Terriglobus roseus: one gene and its partners. The main gene of each other region encodes a partner of the protein of the gene in region 2 in a complex. Links are inferred from orthologs where the notes say so. Each region holds a gene or a part of one and is shown on either strand. Other genes may lie near its edges. The genes, in order: BLT38_RS10365, nuoD and nuoI.

Region 1 (5,995 bases), 810 kb from region 2 along the record:
TTCCAATGAGCATCAACTTCGGGTTCGAAGGCGAAACAGTCATGGAGCGGATGGACTTGCCCTTCATGTCTGCATTTTCGGTCCACGTCTTACCAGCATCGTTGCTGACATAGAGGCCACCATCAGCACTGCTGAGAACCCATCCTGCAGCTAGAACGCGATTGGCATTCGTTGGATCGACGATCAGGTTGTCAAACACCAGGTCGTCGCGCTTACCAACGTCGGCCAGAAACTTCCAGGTATTGCCACCGTCATGTGTGTCGTAAACCGTCCCACTCACCGTTCCAAGGTAGATGTGGTTGTGGTCATGCGGATCCTGGGCAAACGCTCGCGCGTCCCCTCCGTACGGGCCGTAAGGCAGCCATTTGGACTGCGCCGTGGCAAGGGAGAGGAAGGAGGCGGACAAGGCGAGAGGGGCACAAAGGCGAAAAAGAGACTTCATTGTTTTCCTATACGAATGAACCTATGACAATTCTAGTTGCCTAACCAGTAAACAGATCCCTCTGGGGTATCTCCTGAGCTAATGTCATTTACTACCAAGTATCGGAAGTTGCGCCATGTCAAAAAATGGCTACTAATAACGTCCTGAAACGAAGATGTCAAACTGGAACCCTTTACCGATAAGAAGTGGAATGAATCACTTCGTGAGACGGTCATTTGAAGGTTGCCGTGGTTCGGAAATTCCGAGCACAAAAGCAGAAGGGCTGGCCTCACGGCCAGCCCTTCTGGGTTTAGATAAGGACTACTTCTTGTGCTTACGGGCGGGAGCGGTGCGGGGCTGAACCTTTACCGTGCTCTCGTCAACCGAGGTACCCAGATCGGACGGCGTGGAAGCGCCAGCCGGGATCAGCTCGGAGGTTACCGTGTTCGCACCAGCTGTACCCGTGTAGACCGAGATACGGGATGCATCCACACCCTTCTCGCCAACCAGGTAAGCCTTCGTGTTCACAGCGCGCTCTGCAGCCAGCTTGTCGGCATTCTTCACCTTCTTGCTGGGTGCTGCGTTGCCAGTCAGAGCCAGCTTCGCCGACGAATCACGCTGCAGGTTCAGAGCGATATCGTCCAGGCAGGCCTTCGCTTCGTTGTCCACGCGAGCTGGACGACGGGTGTCCTTATCGAACGTGATCGAGCAAAGTGCGCTTGCCTGCGGAGCGGGCGGCGGCGGCGGCGGTGCGATCACACTGACCGTCGTCGTGGCAGAGGCGTTGCGGCCCTTGTCATCGGAGACGTTGCAGGTAACAGTGATCGTGCCCGGAGCTGCGCCGGTGGTCGACAGGGTGGCAGTGGTGCCGCTACCCGAAACCGAACCCGTGGTCGAGCTGTAGCTGTAGGTGTAGTTCACCGGCTTGCCATAGGAGTCCGAAACCACCGAGGTGATCGTGGACGATCCACCAGGCTGAACCGACGACGGCGAAGCCGAGCAGCTCAGTGCCAGTGCAGGAATCGGATTGATGGTGAAAGGAGCCGCGCACTCTGCAAAGCGACCAGCCTTCATGCTCTCGGTCACGGTGCCCTTAGCGTTGTAGCTGCCAGGGTTCATGCCGGTCGTGTCGACGGTAGCCGTGTTGCTGGTGCCTGAGATCTTGCCACCGTCGGAGGTCCACGCATAGGTCGCGGTCTTCTTCGGGTTTACGTTTGCGGCAGTTCCGGTCACAGTGATCGGGTCACCTGCGTACACGCTCGAGGGGCTGGCAACGCAGGAGTACGTTACAGGCGGCGGCGGTACGATGTGGCCGAAGTGCAGCAGGATACCCGAGGAAAGCTGTGCGGAACTGACGTTCGCACGGCCACCAAAGTTACCGTTCGCTGGGCCGTAATCCTCGTGAATGTAGGTGTAATCAGCCTGGAACAGGCGGATGCCGAACATACCATCATGCCAGGGGAGGTTGTAGTCCATACCACCACCAGCAACGAGGGCAGGACCCCACTGATATCCGTGAGAGTAGAACGGGGTACCGGCAGCGAGATCGGAATTTGGGCCACCCAGACGGGCAGCTCCAGCCATCGCGTGACCGAAGAATGTCACCGACTCGGTCGGCAGACGGAAGATCGGACCGGCAGTCACCAGAGGCATCAGAGCATCGTTCTTGCCGCTCGGATGAAATGCTGTAGAAACCTCAACACCGGCATACTTGTTGAAGTAGTAGGCGCCGCTAACAATCGCACCCTTGTCGATCGACGAATAGGTGAGCCCCTGAGGCTTCAGCGATCCATGACCACTCCAGTACGAATAACCCAGGAAAACATCAACGCGTGATGGGTTCGGGCCCTGCGGTGCCGGCGCGGCCGGGGTTGTTTGCGCACCCAGGCTTGCAGCGCCCAGGCTGACTGCGCTGGCGGCCAAAAGTGACCTGCCCAGTTTGCGAAACGGCTGAGAAAACATGCGACTTATCCTCCGCGGAATATCTAATGCCACTTTGTGAGCTCATAACCAAGGCTCACTTGCTAAAGAATGCGATTGAAGTGTATAGCAGCATCTCTCTCACGAAAAGAAATATCTGCACAATAACCGATTCACTTGTTCAACTGATGCTGGTTTACATCAGTACTGCGTTCAAAGCGTCCTTTGCCGAATCCAATCAGTAAACTTTCCGGCAAATGGCGCAATCCTTGTATTTCCTATGCGATGTTCAAACTGTCCTTAATGCTGCCTCGCTCCCGTTGAATTTTTTCCTGGAGCAAAGTAATGGCATACAGAAGCTGTTCAGGACGCGGCGGGCATCCGGGCACGTAAATGTCGACCGGAACGATCTGGTTTACGCCTTGAAGTAGTGCATAGTTGTTAAACACTCCACCGCTGGTGGCGCAGGCGCCCATGCTGATAACCCACTTGGGTTCGGGCATCTGTTCATACAGTCTCCGAATCACCGGAGCCATCTTCTGCGACACGCGGCCAGCGACCACCATCAGATCGCTCTGACGTGGTGACGGACGAAACACCTCCGCACCGAAACGGGCGATGTCGTAACGAGAGCCGCCCATGCTCATCATCTCGATGGCGCAGCAGGCAAGGCCGAAGGTCATGGGCCAGACCGAATTCTTACGAACCCAGTTCACTGCAGCGTCCATGCTGGCCAGAACAACGCCTTCCGGCTGTTCTGGGCCCCAGTTCACCTCGCGCAGTTTTTCCTGGTTCTTGCCCATCGAATCCAGTGAGCCGAAAAAATAACGATCGGATCCTTGCGGTGCTGCCGGGCGTCCGCTACTGGAAGTCTCTTCTGGGGATGTCTTCATGTGCTTCATTTTATGCCACGAAGCCGCATGCGGATACGCCAGCTTGAGTAAAGGTGTCATAAATAACGACAGTTTTACTAGTTGACTTGACGTGATATCTGCGCATCAATGCGTTGGCCTTCTCTGATCATCACCCACCCGAACACGGAACCGCATCCATAGAATCCGTCCCAGCTTCGACGGAGGCGCGCTGGTGTCAACGGTATGGGCAGTCTGCGAAAAGTGCTGGGCAACCGTCGCCGCCATTAGGCCTTGATCTGCCGATCCGCCTGCAATTCTCGCGTCAAGTATCTGCAGCGTGGCAGTGCATGCCTCGGCCAACAGAGGAAACAGCGCCGCTCCTGCGGCAGGGCGGTTCGGCTCTTTCAACGTGGCATCGTATGCCTTCGTGGCAATCGACATCTGCTGGGCTGACGTGAAGAAGTGGAACTCCCGTGGGTTCCAGGCCACTGCGTCCTGCGCACGAAAACTAAAATCGGTTGATATCAACAATGGGTTCGGTGAACGATACGGTGGCGTAGCCAGCTCTGCAAAATCATGCGGCCCACGCGCTCCGGATCCAGGCAACACACGCACAATCCATCCCGATGCGATGTTCTCCAGCAAAAAGGTCTGCTGCGGCCCCAAAGCATGGCGAAAACTGTTCCCTGCCTGCACTTCACCTTCGAACGTCAGAGCAAGGCACCCCTTCTGCGCCACCGCCTGCATTCCCACTCCCAACACGATGGCGACACGCAAAACTGCGCCTTGACCACGTCGCAAATACAAAATCTGTCACCTCTCCGTAACTGTCCTGTACAGTAAACGAAACGAACCATCGCAACGCACCGATTCATCATGGCTTGATAGGCCGCGATGAACAACCGCATCGCACTGTCCTGTGATGTGGCTGACCTCCTTACCTCATCCGTCAGGAAATCTTGCCTCATGCGTGTACCAGGCCGAGCCCTCTGTCGACTCCTCTCTGTGGTTCTGTTCGCCGCCACCGCCTTCACCCTGCCTGCAATGGCACAGACCGTACCGGCCCCAGAACACGGCATGTCCGCCGCGGCTCCTGCTGCCGATGCCCGCATCGCCGCACTGGAGAAGCAGAATGCTGACCTTGCCACTTCGGTCGCAGCAGCCCAATCTGCCGGCGACAACGCGTGGATGCTTGTCAGCGCCGCACTCGTGTTGATGATGAGCGCCCCTGGCCTGGCCCTCTTCTACGGTGGCCTGGTGCGTCGCAAGAACATTCTCGGCACCATGATGCAGACGTTTGCCATGATGGGCGTCATCACGGTCCTCTGGGCTGTCTGCGGCTATTCGTTAGCCTTTGGTGAGAACACAGGCGTCCTTGGCAGCTTCATCGGCTCCTTTCATAACGTCTTCCTGCATGGCGTTGGGCTGATCCCGGACGGTACGTATGTCACGACGGTTCCGCTGCAGACCTTTATGGTCTACCAGCTCATGTTCGCCATCATCACCCCGGCACTCATCACCGGATCAATTGCAGAGCGCGTCAAGTTCTCTGGCATCCTCGCCTTCCTCGTTCTGTGGGCAATCTTCGTCTACAGCCCCATGGCGCACATGGTTTGGGGTAAGGGTGGCCTGCTGAACGCAGCGCTCGGCGGCAAGTTCCCCTGCCTCGACTTTGCAGGCGGCACCGTCGTCCACGTCACCAGCGGCGTCTCAGCGCTCGTTTTCTGCCTCTACCTCGGCAAGCGCAAGGGATTCCCGAAGGAGCCCATGCCGCCCCACTCGCTGGTGCTTAGCTTCATCGGCGCTGCCCTGCTGTGGGTAGGCTGGTTCGGATTCAATGCCGGTTCTGCCTTGAACGCAAGCTCGCTGGCCACCTCCGCTTTCGTCGCCACTCACTTCGGTGCGGCAGCAGCCGCCTGCGGGTGGACCATCGCTGAGTGGATCAAGCACGGCAAGCCCACCGCCCTCGGCGCCATCTCCGGTGCTGTTGCTGGCCTGGTCGGTATCACGCCTGCTGCTGGTTTCGTCACACCGATCTCCGCACTCTGGATCGGCCTGCTCACCGGCATCTTCTGCTTCCTGATGGTCTTCATTGTGAAGAACAAGTTTGGCTACGATGACTCACTGGATGCCTTCGGCGTTCACGGCGCGGGCGGTACCTTCGGGGCCCTCCTCACTGGCATCTTCGCCAACTCCGCAATCAATCCCATTTTGGGCAAGGGTCACGCCACCGGTCTTCTGGAAGGTAACGCGCACCAGCTCCTAAACCAGGCTGTGGGTATTGGCCTTGCATGGGTCATCTCCATCGTGGGGACGCTGGTTCTGCTGATCGTCGTGGATAAAACCATCGGACTGCGCGTCTCTGCTGAAGATGAGGCCACCGGTCTGGACCTCTCGCAACATGGCGAAGAGGGCTACCACGCGGAGCCGGCCTACTAGGGGGAATCAGCATGGGTGCTGTCGTTTCATAGAACAGGGGGCGACAGCACCCCATCCTTTCAAGCACAATGACCAGCGTTCGCATCGTACTTGCGAAGAAGGATCGGAAAGACCATGCAGAAGATTGAAGCAATTATCCAGCCGGGCAAGCTTGACGCTGTTAAGGAAGCGCTCATTGAAGCCGGTATCGAAGGCATCACCATCCTGGAAGCCCGCGGCCATGGCCGTCAGAAGGGCCACACCGAGTTCTACCGCGGCCGTGAATACGCGGTTGATCTGTTGCCTAAGATCAAACTCGAAACCGTTGTCTCCGATGAACTGGCGGAGAAGGCTGTGAACGCCATCATTGGCGCGGCTCAGA
Region 2 (5,954 bases):
CCTGCACTGCGAAACCTTCTCGCCGTGGCGCGGATGGGGGCTGACCTGCGAGAGTGTGCTCAAGAAGCACGGAGGTCAACCCATGGCTAAGAATCAGTTTTCGTACCTTGAATTGCCCGCGACGGATGTGGCGTCGTTGAAGTCGTTTTATGGAAACGTCTTTGGATGGACGCATCAGGACTGGGGCCCGGACTATGCCACGGCGCATGGATCGGGGCTGGAAACGGGCTACAACGGCAGCGACGAGGGCCGGTCAAAGGCTCCGCTGGCGATGGTGGAGACGGACGAGATTGAAGCTGCCGCAGAACAGGTGAAGGCTGCTGGCGGCAAAATTACGCAGCCCATATTTCAGTATCCCGGCGGACGCCGGTTTCACTTCACCGATCCTGCAGGAAACGAACTGGCTGTGATGCAGCCGGATAAACCACACTCTTAAGGCTTAGGCGGCAACCTGGCGGCGTTCCGACATGACGGACACGCTGGGGTGCTTCTGCGTGTCTTCCGCGACCTCGTCTGTGAGGAGGTTCCAGCCGTCGTAAGTACCGTTCATGCCTGTGGCGGTAAGTACCATGTCGGCTACGAACTCTTCACGGACGGCGTCGCGCAGGCTGCGCTTGACGCCAACGCGGATGCCCCAGCGGCCATTGGCTTTCCGTTGCGGGTCGCGTGCGAGGAGACGTGTGCCTTTCGCGAAGAGCGCCTTGCTGAGGGCGTAGGCGCAATCCCGATCCGGACACGAGAAGCACAGGACCAGCGAACGAGTGACTTCGACGTTGTACTGCTGGTCGATCAACTCCTTGATGCGAACAGTGTTGTTCGCCGACTGCTGATCAAAGTTTTCCTTCTCGCGCAGGTGGGTGACCATGATTTTGCCCTCGTGTCTGCAAATGTGATGCGGGAGGAGCTATGTAGCGTTTCTTCTTTTATGCGAATGTTTATGCGGTTGTAATGCTATCGACCAGTAATGACGCGCGGAAACGCTGTTTTGACGACCACGCTACTTACGGATCTCATAGATGGCCGAAATGATGCCAGATTTATAAACCCGATGCGTTGAGAGCGTCAGCATGGTTGGGCTGTAGGGAGACGGCATGAGTGGCGTTCCACTACCGAGGAGAACTGGAATGATTGTGGCGCTGATCGAATCCACTTCGCCGAGGTCGAGCAAATGCCGGAAGAGCGTTCCGCCGCCCATCAACCAAATGTCTTTACCTGATTGGTTTTTTAGAGACCTGATCCATGAACTGGTTAGTTCTGGCACGATTGTCACACCGGGATGGTCTTTCGTCACTAAATTCTTCGAGAAGACGAAAACCGATTTGCCGCTAAAGGTTGATCGACCGAGTCTTTGCATCGCGGCCTCATAGGTTTTTCTGCCCATGAGCAGGGTGTCGAATTGTGCCCAGATCGCAGTGAAGTCAATCTCTGGATCGATTGTGATCCAGTCCACTTCGCCATTTGGGCCTGCGATATAGCCGTCTAAACTGACGGCAACTCCGTATTGAACCTTTCGCATAGGCGGGCTCGAAGGAAAGAATTGGCGCCTCAATCTTAGCTAAGGCTGCGGACGGATAGACACGATGTTCAGTCCTTCTTCGGCCTTCGGAGGTTGGAAATAGCCGCAGATGATGCGGAATTCCTCTTCCGTGGTGCTGGCGAAATACAGGCCTTCGGGCTTTTGCTCGTTTCTTGTCTGGAGGCGTCGAAGGCATTCTTCTTCATCGACATCCAGAAAATGCAGGAGATGAGGTGCTTTCGCTTCTTGGGAGAGGTTTAGAACCCAAGCTCTGTCTGTGATTCGATTGCCTGCGAAATCCAGCACTACGGACGCGCCTGCTTTGAGTGTGTCGACGATTAGTGGCGCCATGACGATGCGGCATCGCGCGGACCACTTCAGGTAGTCCTGGAAGGATGTGATTCCGTCGGAGAGTTGCGAGAGCCAGAGGTCCTCGCAGAAGAAGACCGCGTTGTGTTCGGTGGCGAGCTTTCGAGCCAGCGTAGTTTTACCAGCGGCGAGTCTGCCTGAGATGAAGTGAAGTGTGCCTGGATGCATCGTCTTCTACTCCGGATTGCATTTCAAAGAGAAACCCCACGCCTCATTGGAGACGTGGGGTTTCCGTTGAGGCGTGAGACGTTAGCGGTCGATTTCGCCGAGAACGATGTCAATGGAGCCGATGACGGCTACGACGTCGCCGAGGAGCTTGCCTTTGCACATGGTTTCCAGCGACTGCAGTGTGGCGTAGCTGGGGTTACGCATGTGGCAGCGCAGGGGCTTGGCTGTGCCGTCAGAGACGACGTAGTAGCCCATGACGCCGCGGGGTGATTCCACCGTCTGGAAGACTTCACCGGCGGGGACTGCGAAGCCCTCGGTGACGATCTTGAAGTGGTGGATGAGCGATTCCATCTGCGTCTTCATCTGCTCGCGGTTGGGCAGGATGATCTTCGGCGCGTCGGCCACGATGGGGCCTTCGGGCATGCGATCAAGCGCCTGCTGGCAGATCTTTACCGACTCATACATCTCTTCGAGACGGATGACGTAGCGTGCCCAGACATCGCCTTCGGTGCGGATGGGTACCTTGAACTGGTACTTCTCGTAGCCGGAGTAGGGCATGTCGCGGCGGAGGTCCCAGTCCACGCCTGATGCGCGAAGCGGTGGGCCGGTGACGCCGAGGGCGATTGCGTCCTCGGGCGAGAGGTAGCCGACGCCCTTGAGGCGGTTGATCCAGATGGGGTTGCCGCTGAGCAAGCCTTCGTACTCGGCGATCTTCGACGGCATGATGTTCAGGAACTTCTGCACGCGGGCGAACCAGTCGATGGGCGGTTCCATGGAGAGGCCGCCGATGCGGAAGTAGCTGGTCATCATGCGCTGTCCTGCGACGGCTTCAAAGAGGCGGAGGAGTTCTTCGCGCTCGCGGAAGCAGTACAGGAAGACGGTGAGCGCGCCGATGTCCATGGCGTGCGTGCCGAGCCAGACGAGGTGCGACTGGATACGCGTGAGTTCGTTCAGCAGGATACGGATGGTCTCTGCACGTTCCGGAATCTCAAGGCCCAGGAGCTTTTCAACCGCCAGCACGTAGGCCAGGTTGTTGGTCATGGGGCAGAGATAGTCGATACGGTCCGTGAGGGGAACGACCTGCTGGTAGAACTTGGCTTCGGTGGTCTTCTCGATGCCGGTGTGCAAGTAACCGATGTCAGGCGCGAGGGAGACGACAGTTTCGCCGTCGATCTCAAGCACGAGACGGAGCACGCCATGGGTGGACGGGTGCTGCGGTCCCATGTTGAGGACCATGGTGTGGTCGCGCGAGGGGTCCTGGTTGTGGTGGCGCGCGTCTGCTACGACGTCGTCCACACCGGGGTTGATCATGTCAGGAGCGGCTACGGGTGCCATCTTGCCTCAATCCTTTTCAAGAGCGAACGCAGGGTTCGCAAGGTTGCCAGTAAAGTACGCGGAGTTTAGCGGTAGCCCTCGACGGGGTAGTCCTTGCGCAGCGGATGGCCCTTCCAATCGGTGGGCATCATGATGCGGGTCAGGTTCGGGTGGCCGACGAGGCGGATGCCGAACAGGTCCCATATCTCGCGCTCGTAAAAGTTGGCGCTGGGCCAGACGGAAGTGATCGAGTCGATGACCGGATCTTCACCATCGAGCAGGGCCGCGAGGCGGATGCGCTGCTTCAGCCCCATGCTGACGATGTGGTACGTGACCTGGAAGCGCGGCTCGCTGGGGTACCAGTCGACTGCCGTAACGTCCTCGAGGAAGTTGTAGCCAGCCTTCTGCACGGCAGTGGCGGCGGCGACGATGTTCTGAGGGGCGACGTAGATGGTGAGTTCGTCGCGATCAAACTTGGCCTTCACGGCGAGGTCCGCAAGCGCGACTACGGCCGGGTTGTCGGCCATGTGTTCGCGAACGGCTTCGAGGGAGAGGAGAGCTTCTGCCATTTAGAGGTCCGCCTTGTCGGTGCTCCAGTCGAGCACGCCCTTCTTCCAGACGTAAAACAGGCCTACGGCGACGAAGCCGAGGTACACGATCATCTCCCAGAAGCCGAAGAAGCGCGATCCTGTGATGTGGGGGAGCTGGCGATAGATGACCGCCCAGGGAAGCATGAAGACGGCTTCCACGTCGAAGAGGATGAAGAGCATGGCGACCATGTAGAAGCGGACCGAGAAGCGTCCGCGGGCGTCGCCGACGGGCTCCATACCGCACTCGTAGGCGCCTGCCTTGACCTTGCTGGCACGCTTCTTACCGATGAAATACGATCCGACGACCATGCCGCCAGCGAGGCCGACGGCCACCAGCAGCTGGAAGGCCAGCGGAAGGTAATTCCAGATATAGGGATGTGACGTGTTCATGCCATCCTCTGAATTTTCTTTAGTTCCGATTCTGATTCTAGTCGCAAGTGAGGCGAGGCGAAAGACAGCGAACCATCAGGGTGTCAGCGTTTCGTCTTTCCGGCTTGATTTGGCTGATATTGGAAGACCTGTTCCAGCGGAACTGCAAAGACGGTTGCGATGCGGAAGGCGACTTCGAGTGACGGGGAATACTTGTCGGCCTCGATGGCGATTACCGTCTGGCGGGTGACGCCGATGCGGTCGGCGAGATCCTGCTGCGTCATGGAATGTTGTCCGCGCAGGTCGCGGATGCAGTTGCTGATGCCCGCCATTAGACGGCTCTCCGATAGGCGATGAGCTGGGTGACGATGCGGACGACATCGGCGAGAACGAGCATGCCGAACATGACGGAGAGAAAGTGGATGGCCATGTGTTCGGCGTGCAGCCCAACCGACGCGGCATGAAGCCAGAGCATGCCAAGGGCAACGACAACAAAGCTGACGAAGGCCAGATATCCGGCGCGGTAGCCGCGAAGGCGGATGATGGCATCGCGCTCGTCCTGCAGACGGTTCCGTGTGGCTGCGGCGATAACGATCTGCAATATGATCTGCACCACGATCAAGAGCAACAGTGTTCCGGCAATGCGTCCGAGTGTGTTCGTGCGCCCGTTTTGCATGACATACGGGACGTAGACGGCGACGTCGGCAAAGAGCATTCCGTAGAGTGAGCGCTCTTCATAAGTGAGGCTTGGCATGGTCGGCTCCGTGTCAAAAATATTTGACATGGATGACGCTACGACTGCTGTGATCTTGTGTCAAATATTTTTTACATTTCCATGTGTAACTTGCCCTTACCAAGGCATCCGTGACAGGCGAACGCGCTTACGTGATGATTGGATATGCACGATTTTCCGCGTTTCATCGAAGGCATATCCGTTCATTGGTGGCCGCTAATGAGTTGCGGAATTTTCACCGCGCTGTCGTTCATTGCGGCGTTTAAGAACAAAGACAATCGCTGGGTTTGGAAGTCCATAGCGGTTGCAGCAGCTGTCCTTCTATTCGTGTCCACTTATCTCGCTTGGGATGATGAGTACAAGAGGGCTGAAGCAGTATATAAACCTGAGGCATCGCCAACGATCACCGTAAATGTTCCACCGGCCACGGTTCCTATGTCCAAGCCGCACGAAGACAAACCGCCAGCCAAACCTCACGTTACGTTTCATCAAGATGACATGCCGAAACTGGCTCAGCAGCCTTATTTGGGATTTCCGACGATTGCCGTCGAAGTGACCATGCACGGCTACGCAGAGTCTCCTGTATTCGAAGTCACATGCAAGAAAGCGTGCCTCTTTATTCAAGCTCAGTATCTAGGAGGCGCAACGAAGATCGTGCAAAAGAGTACTAATGGAAATTCGCAGTTTGTACTCCAAACGATCATTCCGGCTTTTATGAAGGATGGAGACCAGACGGAGATACAAGTCCGCTCAAATGATGATGAGCGGATAGAAATCGCCGGAATCCGATTATTGCCTAGTGGAAGCTTGAAGTGAGCCACATTGGCTAACGGAAGAGAGCTAAGTATGCGTCGGCGATTGTTTGGCCGTAGAAGGCTGCGAAGAGGCCTGCGAC
Region 3 (6,095 bases), 880 kb from region 2 along the record:
CTTTGTTGCCTTCAGCTTAGCCTGCAACTTCTCAGGCATTGCTTCACCCGTCTGCCAGTGCTTCGCGTAGTTTGCAAACACAACGGGATACGAGGCCCAGTGCTCGTTGAACTGCGAGGGGAATTCCACGAAATCGCGCGGTACGGATGTTCCGCTGAGCGATGGGTACATGACATCGCTCAACATGCCGTGGAGTGCGTGGCCGAACTCGTGGAAGAGTGTGTTCACTTCGTCGCTGTCAATGAGCGATGGCCGGCCGTCTACGGGCTTGGTGTAATTGCACACGTTGGTGATGATGGGCGCGTAACCCAACAGCTTGGATTGCGTGAGGAGTGAACTCATCCATGCGCCACCGCGCTTGGAGTCGCGACGGTAGAAGTCGCAATACAGAAGCGAGAGGTGCGAGCCGTCTTGATTGAAGACTTCGTAGGTGACGACGTCAGGATGATAGACGGGCAGGTCTGTGCGCTTGGCAAAGGTGATGCCGTAGAGTTCCGTTGCGGCAAACAGCACGCCGTCTTCAAAGACGCGGTTCAGATCGAAGTACTGCTTTACCTCATCTTCATTGATGTCGTACTTCGCCTTGCGCACCAGCTCTGCGTAGAAGGCCCAGTCCCACGGCTCCAACGCAAACTCGCTCCCGATCAGTTCCTGCATTGCCGCCGCTTCTGCCTTTGCGCCAACGAGCGCAGCAGGAACGAGGTTATCGAGGAAGGCAATGGCAGCGTGCGGTGTGCGCGCCATCTGATCGCTCAGCTTCCACGCTGCATAGTTTTCATAACTAAGCATGCGTGCGCGCTGGGCGCGGAGTTGTGCCAGCCGAGCGACCATTTCGCGTGTATCGCTTGTATTGCCCTTTTCTGCACGCAACAGTGAGGCCTGCCACAGTGCCTGGCGTGTTTCGCGGTTCTTCAGCGATGTCAAAGCGGGCTGCTGCGTGGTGTTCTGCAGCGTGAGATAAAAGCCCTCCAACTCGCGGCTCTTTGCGGCTTCTGCTGCTTCTGCGATTTCTGCGTCGCTCAGACCATCCAGTTCTTCGCGTGTGGCAACCTGCAGGCCGCCTTCCTTCATTGCGGCCAACACGCAGTTAATGAACTTTGCCTGAAGGGTGGACTGTTCCTGATTGAGCGCCTTCAGTGTGTTCTTGTCGGGATCGCTTAGCAATGCACCGGACTTCACAAAGCCGTCGTAAGTAAGCTCAAGCAAACGAAGCGATTCTGCATCGAGCGAGAGGGATTCGCGCTGGTCATACACAGCCTTCACGCGTGAAAACAGACGCTCATCGAGATTGATGCTGTCGCTATGCGCTGCGAGCCTGGGCGCTACTTCCTGCTGCAACTGTTGCAGGGTTGCATTGGTATCTGCACCGGACACGGCGTAAAACGCATGCGCTACGCGGTTCAGCAACTCGCCGGTTTTCTCAAGCTCGACAATCGTGTTCTGAAACGACGGAGCTTCTGCGTTCGCGATGATTGCGTCAACCTCAGACCGCGCCTGCGCCATTCCCGTTTCAAATGCGGGCATGTAATGTTCGTCGCGGATCAGGTCAAAGGGCGGAGCATAAAACGGCAGCGTGCTTGCGGCAAAGAATGGGTTGTTACTGTCAAAAACATCAGTGGAAGCCGAAATTGCCTCCGAACCTTGCTTATCAGTCATGGAATGCCTCAACAGAAATCTAACAATTTTTGATGGTTGAATTCGTTATGAAAGTGCTACCTTGCGCACAACGGAGGACGCCCATGGCACAGGATCTTCGCACGTTCACGCACCGCTGGTTTGATGACGTTTGGAATGACTACAAAGAAGCGTCGCTGGATGAGATGCTTTCTCGCGACGTGGTCTGCTATGACTTTCCTGACGTTGGTAAAACTGTGGGATTTGATGATTTCAAGAAGACTGTCGAACACTTCCACGCGAATTTCAGCAACATTCACGTGGTGGTGGATGACGTGATTGTGGAAGGCAACAGGGTGGCCAGTCGATGGCATGTGAGTATGACGCATACTGGCGAAGGGCTGGGCTTCTCACCCACGGGAAGAACGATTGCCTTCAACGGAATCAGCTGGGTAGAGATTCAGGACGGAAAAATAATGAAAGGGTGGAACGGTTTTGACCTGACCCACCCTATCTCAACTCTGAAAGCTCTTTCGACAGCTATCGCTCAGACACACTGATTATGACAGCAACTCGACTTGATCTTCGCTGCTGCCGGGCTTCAATGCGCCTGCTGGGGTCGGCATTAGCAGATCTTCCTTACGCATGACAAGGTTGGTCGCGTTGAGGCTTGCCAGCTCAAATCCATGGCCATGCGTAATGGCGTCGGTGGGGCACGCTTCAACGCAGTAACCGCAGAAGATGCAGCGGTTGTAGTCGATGTTGTAAACCTTCGCGTAGCGCTCGGCTGAGGAGATGCGCTGTTCCTCAGTGTTCTCTGCTGCCTCGATGTAAATGCAGTTCGATGGGCAGGCCGCGGCGCACAGGAAGCAGGCTACGCACTTTTCCAGACCGTTTTCGTCGCGCTGAAGCTGGTGCTTGCCGCGGAAACGCTCCTGGAAGATGGCGCCGCGCATTGGTCCCGGACCGTCGGGGTAGTTCTCAACCTCAGACGGTTGCAGCATCTCTTTGAAAGTGATGCTCATGCCCTTGGCAATGCCGGCAATGTTCTTCACGACTGACATGGCTTGAGTATACGATGCCTGCTCCGTTAGTGTTCTCTCTATGGCATCTTTGCGTACCGTTCTTGCCGTCCTGATCGCGTTTTCGCCCGTAGTCGCCGCCGCACAGAAAGAAAATCCGGCACTGCGCCCCTACGAATCCTGCTCGTTCCCTGATGGCCTTTCCGTTACGGACGTCCAGCCCATGCCGCCGGACGTGCGGGATCGCCCGGCAAAGACGAAGCAGGGTGAAAAGAGCGTTCCGCTGCTGGCCGGTCGCCGCATCACGTTTTCCTACCCCGGAGCCGACCCGTATGTCAGCGTGAAAGTGGAGCAGCTGCCGCCGGACAACTATGCCCTCAACAAGCGCTATCTGCTGGAAGATTTTGACGACATTGTGGCTTCAGACAAGGGCGTTGCGAAGAACACCACACGCCCTGCCCGCATCAGCGCCTTCAACGTTACGGGGTTGGATCGCAAAGCGATTTCGGGCAACACGCTGGGCATCTACATGCTGATGGATGACACGACTCATGTGGTGTCGACGATTTACCTGCTGAACCCGAAGCAGAGCCACATCAAGACGATTGAAGACTACTCTCGCCAGCGCGATACGTTTCTTTACAACTACACACGATGCATTCGGAATAACCAGAATGGTGTTCTGTTTGGGGTGTCGAAATGATGAAGTCTGCGGTGCTTTCCTGCGCGTTGCTGAGTGCTTTCCTGCCCCCAGTGTCGCAAAGCGGTATGGCGATGAACAAGCCTGCGGCACAGCCTTCTACTTCGCTGACGGTGACGGGGCTTTCGGGTACGTCGAAGACGCTTTCACCTGCGGATTTCAAGGCGTTGCCGCATGTCACGGTGAACGTCCACAACGTTCATACGAACAAGGACGAGAGCTACTCTGGCGTTGCGGTGAAGGATTTGCTGGCGATGGTTGCGCCTGCGAAGGGTGAGGGGCCGAAGGTGTCGGGCAATATGACGCTGATCATTGCCGGTGCTACGGATGGCTTTCAGGTGGCCATCACGCTTTGTGACACCAATCCGGATTGCCGCAATGGTCAGAGCATTGTTGCGGATGCGCTGGATGGTGCGGCGCTGACGCAGGATGGTGCGTTCAAGCTGGTTCTGTCGGAAGACAAGCGGCCTGCGCGCTGGGCTCGTAATTTGCAATCGCTGACGGTGAAGGCGGCTCAGTAGCGTTACTGCTGCGCGGCCCCGGCTGGCCCAGGCGTGGCCGCAGCCTGCGGTATTGCCGCATCGGGTTGAGGGCCGTTGGCAGGCGGCGTTGTCGCAGGTGCGGTAGTTGCGCTTGCGGGAGTGGCGCTCCTTCGCGGCGACGGTGGCACGATCGCGGTCACTGTGCTGACGACATCTGGATCATCGCGGAGCTTGAGGTACAGCGTGTGGTTGTCCGCGGGGCGAGGTACGGAGATGGAGTCGCCAGCGAAGCCCAGGGGAACTTCCGTTTCGTTCTGGAAACTGTTGTCGGTGGCGACAGAACCCAGCAGATACAGGTCTTTGCCGTTGATCTGGCATCCGGGGTCGTTAGGATCTTCTTTCGGTGTGGCACGTGTGCAGGTCACGCCTGTGATCACGGGAGTGCGCACGAGCGTTCCGAGGGGAATCCAGTCGCCTGTGGTTCCGTCGTTACCGACAGCGCGCACCTGGATGGGACCGAAGGCGGACGGGCCGAAGGTCTTGGCGGGCGTCAGGAAGGCGAGGGCCGTGTGGCTGTCCTGCAGGACGACAGAGCCGTCGGCGAGGGACAGGGTGGCTTTCAACGAACCGTCAGTCAATGCCACTTCAATCTTTTCGCTGCGGGGAAAGCGTTCCGGGAAACGAGAACGAAGGGCAAGCGTCAACTTGGCGTTGAGGGGGATGGCGTCCTCGCTGCTGAGAGTCAACGGGATGCCGGAGCCGCTGTCGGCCTTTAAGGTCTTGCGGAGGAGGTCTAATGCGGGCCGCGCCGTGTCTACGCTGTACGACACGGGGAGCGTGCGGCCATCGGCCAGTTTCGCTTCCGCGGTGCCACTGTCGCCGGAGATGAAGGCAACGGGCTTGGTGTGGGTATCAGCTAGCTGCTTGCCCTGCTCGCGGACGAGTTGGAGAGATTTGCCGTCGGCTGAAGGGCCGTCCGGGCTGGGCTTGTAGTCCGAGCCTGCAATCTTGACGGAGACAATGCCGCCCAAGCCTGTGCCCGCAAGCATGGCGGCGGTGTCGCCCGCGTGGATGCGGATGGCCTCAAGACGTGTCTTGTCGGAATAAGCGGTTACGGCGACCTTCTCCACGTCAGGCGTGCCAAACTGCTTCACCAGAAGATGGACGCTGCCGGGTGCGGCCTTCTCAAGGGGCACGCTCACCTGGAGAACGTTCTTACGGTCCGCCGCCTGCTTCCACTTGAGGGGACTATCGTGTCCTCCCTGATCGAGGGCGATGGTGGATGCGCAGGCCGTTCCATCGGCGTGGAGGCGGAGCTGGTTCTCGCGGCCGGTGAACAGGTCAGACTGTTCTGCGGCGGTCCAACCGCCACCAGGAAGCCGCTGTAGCGGCACTGTGACGCCCGAGAACGTGTCGAAGCCCCACATTCCCTGCAGCGTACCCGTGATCTGCATCGGGCCGTCCTTGTCGGCAATGAGAGGCATTGTGGTGGTGGTGTCTGGAGCCGACTGCGATGCAGGCTTTTCGTGTGATGCATCGGCATCGCGTGCTTCTGGAGCTGCTACTGGCAGAGGCTTGCGACCGCGTGCTTCTGTCAGCATCAGACCACCTTCAAAGGCGTCCGCGATCAGAGGCAGGTCGGTCTTGCCGTTCAACGTCGCGCCATCGTTCAGGTGCAGATGGAGATCATGCGCGAAGCTGGTGGCATACACCAGAGGTGCGCCTTCCAACGGCAACACCATCCTGGGCTGCAACAGGCAGGAGACGTGAGCCACATCCTGCAGACGCAGCGGCGGCGCAACGGAAGATTGGATTGCCGGCAGGGCAACCACGATTACAGACTTCGGATTATGAAACGACGGCGCGGTATTCAGACGGAGATTGAGCGACTCTTCATCCGGAAACGCTATGGCGGGGATGTACTGAAAGTGCGCGGTATGGATGCCGCTCATGAGCCGCACCAGATCAATGACTGTGCCGACGTATGCGGAGTACATGCCCGCACCGTTCGCGGTGGCCATCGGCGTTCCTGCAACGGCGCCGATCAGGTTTGCGGTGTCACCAGAAGTCAGAGCAGACGCCAGTGTCTGCCCGTGGCCGTCATCCAACAGCAGTTGAGTGCCCGTCTGCCGCAGGCAGGCCATCTGTTGATCTGCGGGCTTCTTAAAGCAGTCGTCATTCGGCTTCAGGTTCAGCGTTGCTGCGAGTTTCTTGGAATGATCCAGCAACTGGTCTGAGGAGCCTTCGGAGACACGCTGCAGCGCCTGCATATAACGC

Evidence for each region.
Region 1: the proteins of nuoD (region 2) and BLT38_RS10365 are in contact, whole or in part, in a cryo-EM structure (PDB 6KHJ), measured with the Thermosynechococcus vestitus proteins. The link is inferred for Terriglobus roseus from one-to-one orthologs. Residues at the interface, in WP_011057128.1 of Thermosynechococcus vestitus: Pro17, His18, His19, Pro20, Ser21, Met22, Val25, Arg27, Met29, Thr31, Ile38, Asp39, Cys40, Glu41, Pro42, Val43, Ile44, Gly45, Tyr46, Leu47, His48, Arg49, Gly50, Met51, Lys53, Ile54, Asn57, Arg58, Pro65, Tyr66; in WP_011056552.1 of Thermosynechococcus vestitus: Leu46, Met47, Tyr48, Thr50, Ala51, Cys52, Phe54, Ile55, Glu56, Ala58, Ala59, Ile61, Gly62, Ser63, Arg64, Phe65, Asn76, Pro78, Thr89, Thr91, Lys93, Met94, Ala97, Leu101, Met123, Phe124, Ser126, Asp127, Ser128, Tyr129.
Region 3: the proteins of nuoD (region 2) and nuoI are in contact, whole or in part, in a crystal structure (PDB 4HEA), measured with the Thermus thermophilus proteins. The link is inferred for Terriglobus roseus from one-to-one orthologs. Residues at the interface, in WP_223903221.1 of Thermus thermophilus: His72, Arg73, Leu76, Gln77, Thr80, Tyr81, Arg84, Thr144, Tyr148, Arg151, Asp158, Glu161, Trp162, Val163, Thr164, Gly165, Gln166, Asn171, Arg174, Lys179, Glu180, Asp181, Leu182, Pro183, Glu184, Glu185, Arg200, Glu203, Leu207, Glu210; in WP_096411123.1 of Thermus thermophilus: Thr2, Ala5, Leu6, Ser9, Ile12, Thr13, Tyr16, Leu33, Lys34, Pro35, Arg36, Phe37, His38, Leu58, Ala61, Ala62, Cys63, Pro64, Tyr66, Ile99, Phe100, Cys101, Gly102, Leu103, Glu105, Glu106, Ala107, Cys108, Pro109, Gly111.

What each region holds. Positions count from the first base shown.
Region 1 is NZ_LT629690.1:2,460,074-2,466,068, forward strand. The notes cover bases 1,428-4,314. They hold BLT38_RS10365 (NADH-quinone oxidoreductase subunit B), read right to left. Parts: upstream 3,235-4,314; coding sequence 2,620-3,234; downstream 1,428-2,619. Other genes in these bases: BLT38_RS10360 (OmpA family protein), read right to left, coding at 1,428-2,383; BLT38_RS10370 (hypothetical protein), read right to left, coding at 3,340-4,002; BLT38_RS10375 (ammonium transporter), read left to right, coding at 4,273-4,314. In the rest of the region: BLT38_RS10355 (WD40/YVTN/BNR-like repeat-containing protein), read right to left, coding at 1-442; more of BLT38_RS10360, read right to left, coding at 743-1,427; more of BLT38_RS10375, read left to right, coding at 4,315-5,634; BLT38_RS10380 (P-II family nitrogen regulator), read left to right, coding at 5,749-5,995. UniProt on the Escherichia coli protein: NDH-1 shuttles electrons from NADH, via FMN and iron-sulfur (Fe-S) centers, to quinones in the respiratory chain. The immediate electron acceptor for the enzyme in this species is ubiquinone.
Region 2 is NZ_LT629690.1:1,650,643-1,656,596, forward strand. The notes cover bases 1,262-4,107. They hold nuoD (NADH dehydrogenase (quinone) subunit D), read right to left. Parts: upstream 3,389-4,107; coding sequence 2,135-3,388; downstream 1,262-2,134. Other genes in these bases: BLT38_RS07025 (dihydrofolate reductase family protein), read right to left, coding at 1,262-1,516; BLT38_RS07030 (AAA family ATPase), read right to left, coding at 1,556-2,053; BLT38_RS07040 (NADH-quinone oxidoreductase subunit C), read right to left, coding at 3,454-3,936; BLT38_RS07045 (NADH-quinone oxidoreductase subunit A), read right to left, coding at 3,937-4,107. Outside these bases: BLT38_RS07015 (VOC family protein), read left to right, coding at 83-436; BLT38_RS07020 (hypothetical protein), read right to left, coding at 440-865; more of BLT38_RS07025, read right to left, coding at 998-1,261; more of BLT38_RS07045, read right to left, coding at 4,108-4,347; BLT38_RS07050 (helix-turn-helix transcriptional regulator), read right to left, coding at 4,431-4,658; BLT38_RS07055 (hypothetical protein), read right to left, coding at 4,658-5,080; BLT38_RS07060 (hypothetical protein), read left to right, coding at 5,225-5,875; BLT38_RS07065 (prepilin peptidase), read right to left, coding at 5,886-5,954.
Region 3 is NZ_LT629690.1:2,535,452-2,541,546, forward strand. Bases 948-3,934 are described here. They hold nuoI (NADH-quinone oxidoreductase subunit NuoI), read right to left. Parts: upstream 2,721-3,934; coding sequence 2,175-2,720; downstream 948-2,174. Other genes in these bases: BLT38_RS10685 (M3 family metallopeptidase), read right to left, coding at 948-1,656; BLT38_RS10690 (ester cyclase), read left to right, coding at 1,740-2,174; BLT38_RS10700 (hypothetical protein), read left to right, coding at 2,719-3,339; BLT38_RS10705 (hypothetical protein), read left to right, coding at 3,336-3,857; BLT38_RS10710 (hypothetical protein), read right to left, coding at 3,860-3,934. Also shown: more of BLT38_RS10685, read right to left, coding at 1-947; more of BLT38_RS10710, read right to left, coding at 3,935-6,095. UniProt on the Escherichia coli protein: NDH-1 shuttles electrons from NADH, via FMN and iron-sulfur (Fe-S) centers, to quinones in the respiratory chain. The immediate electron acceptor for the enzyme in this species is believed to be ubiquinone.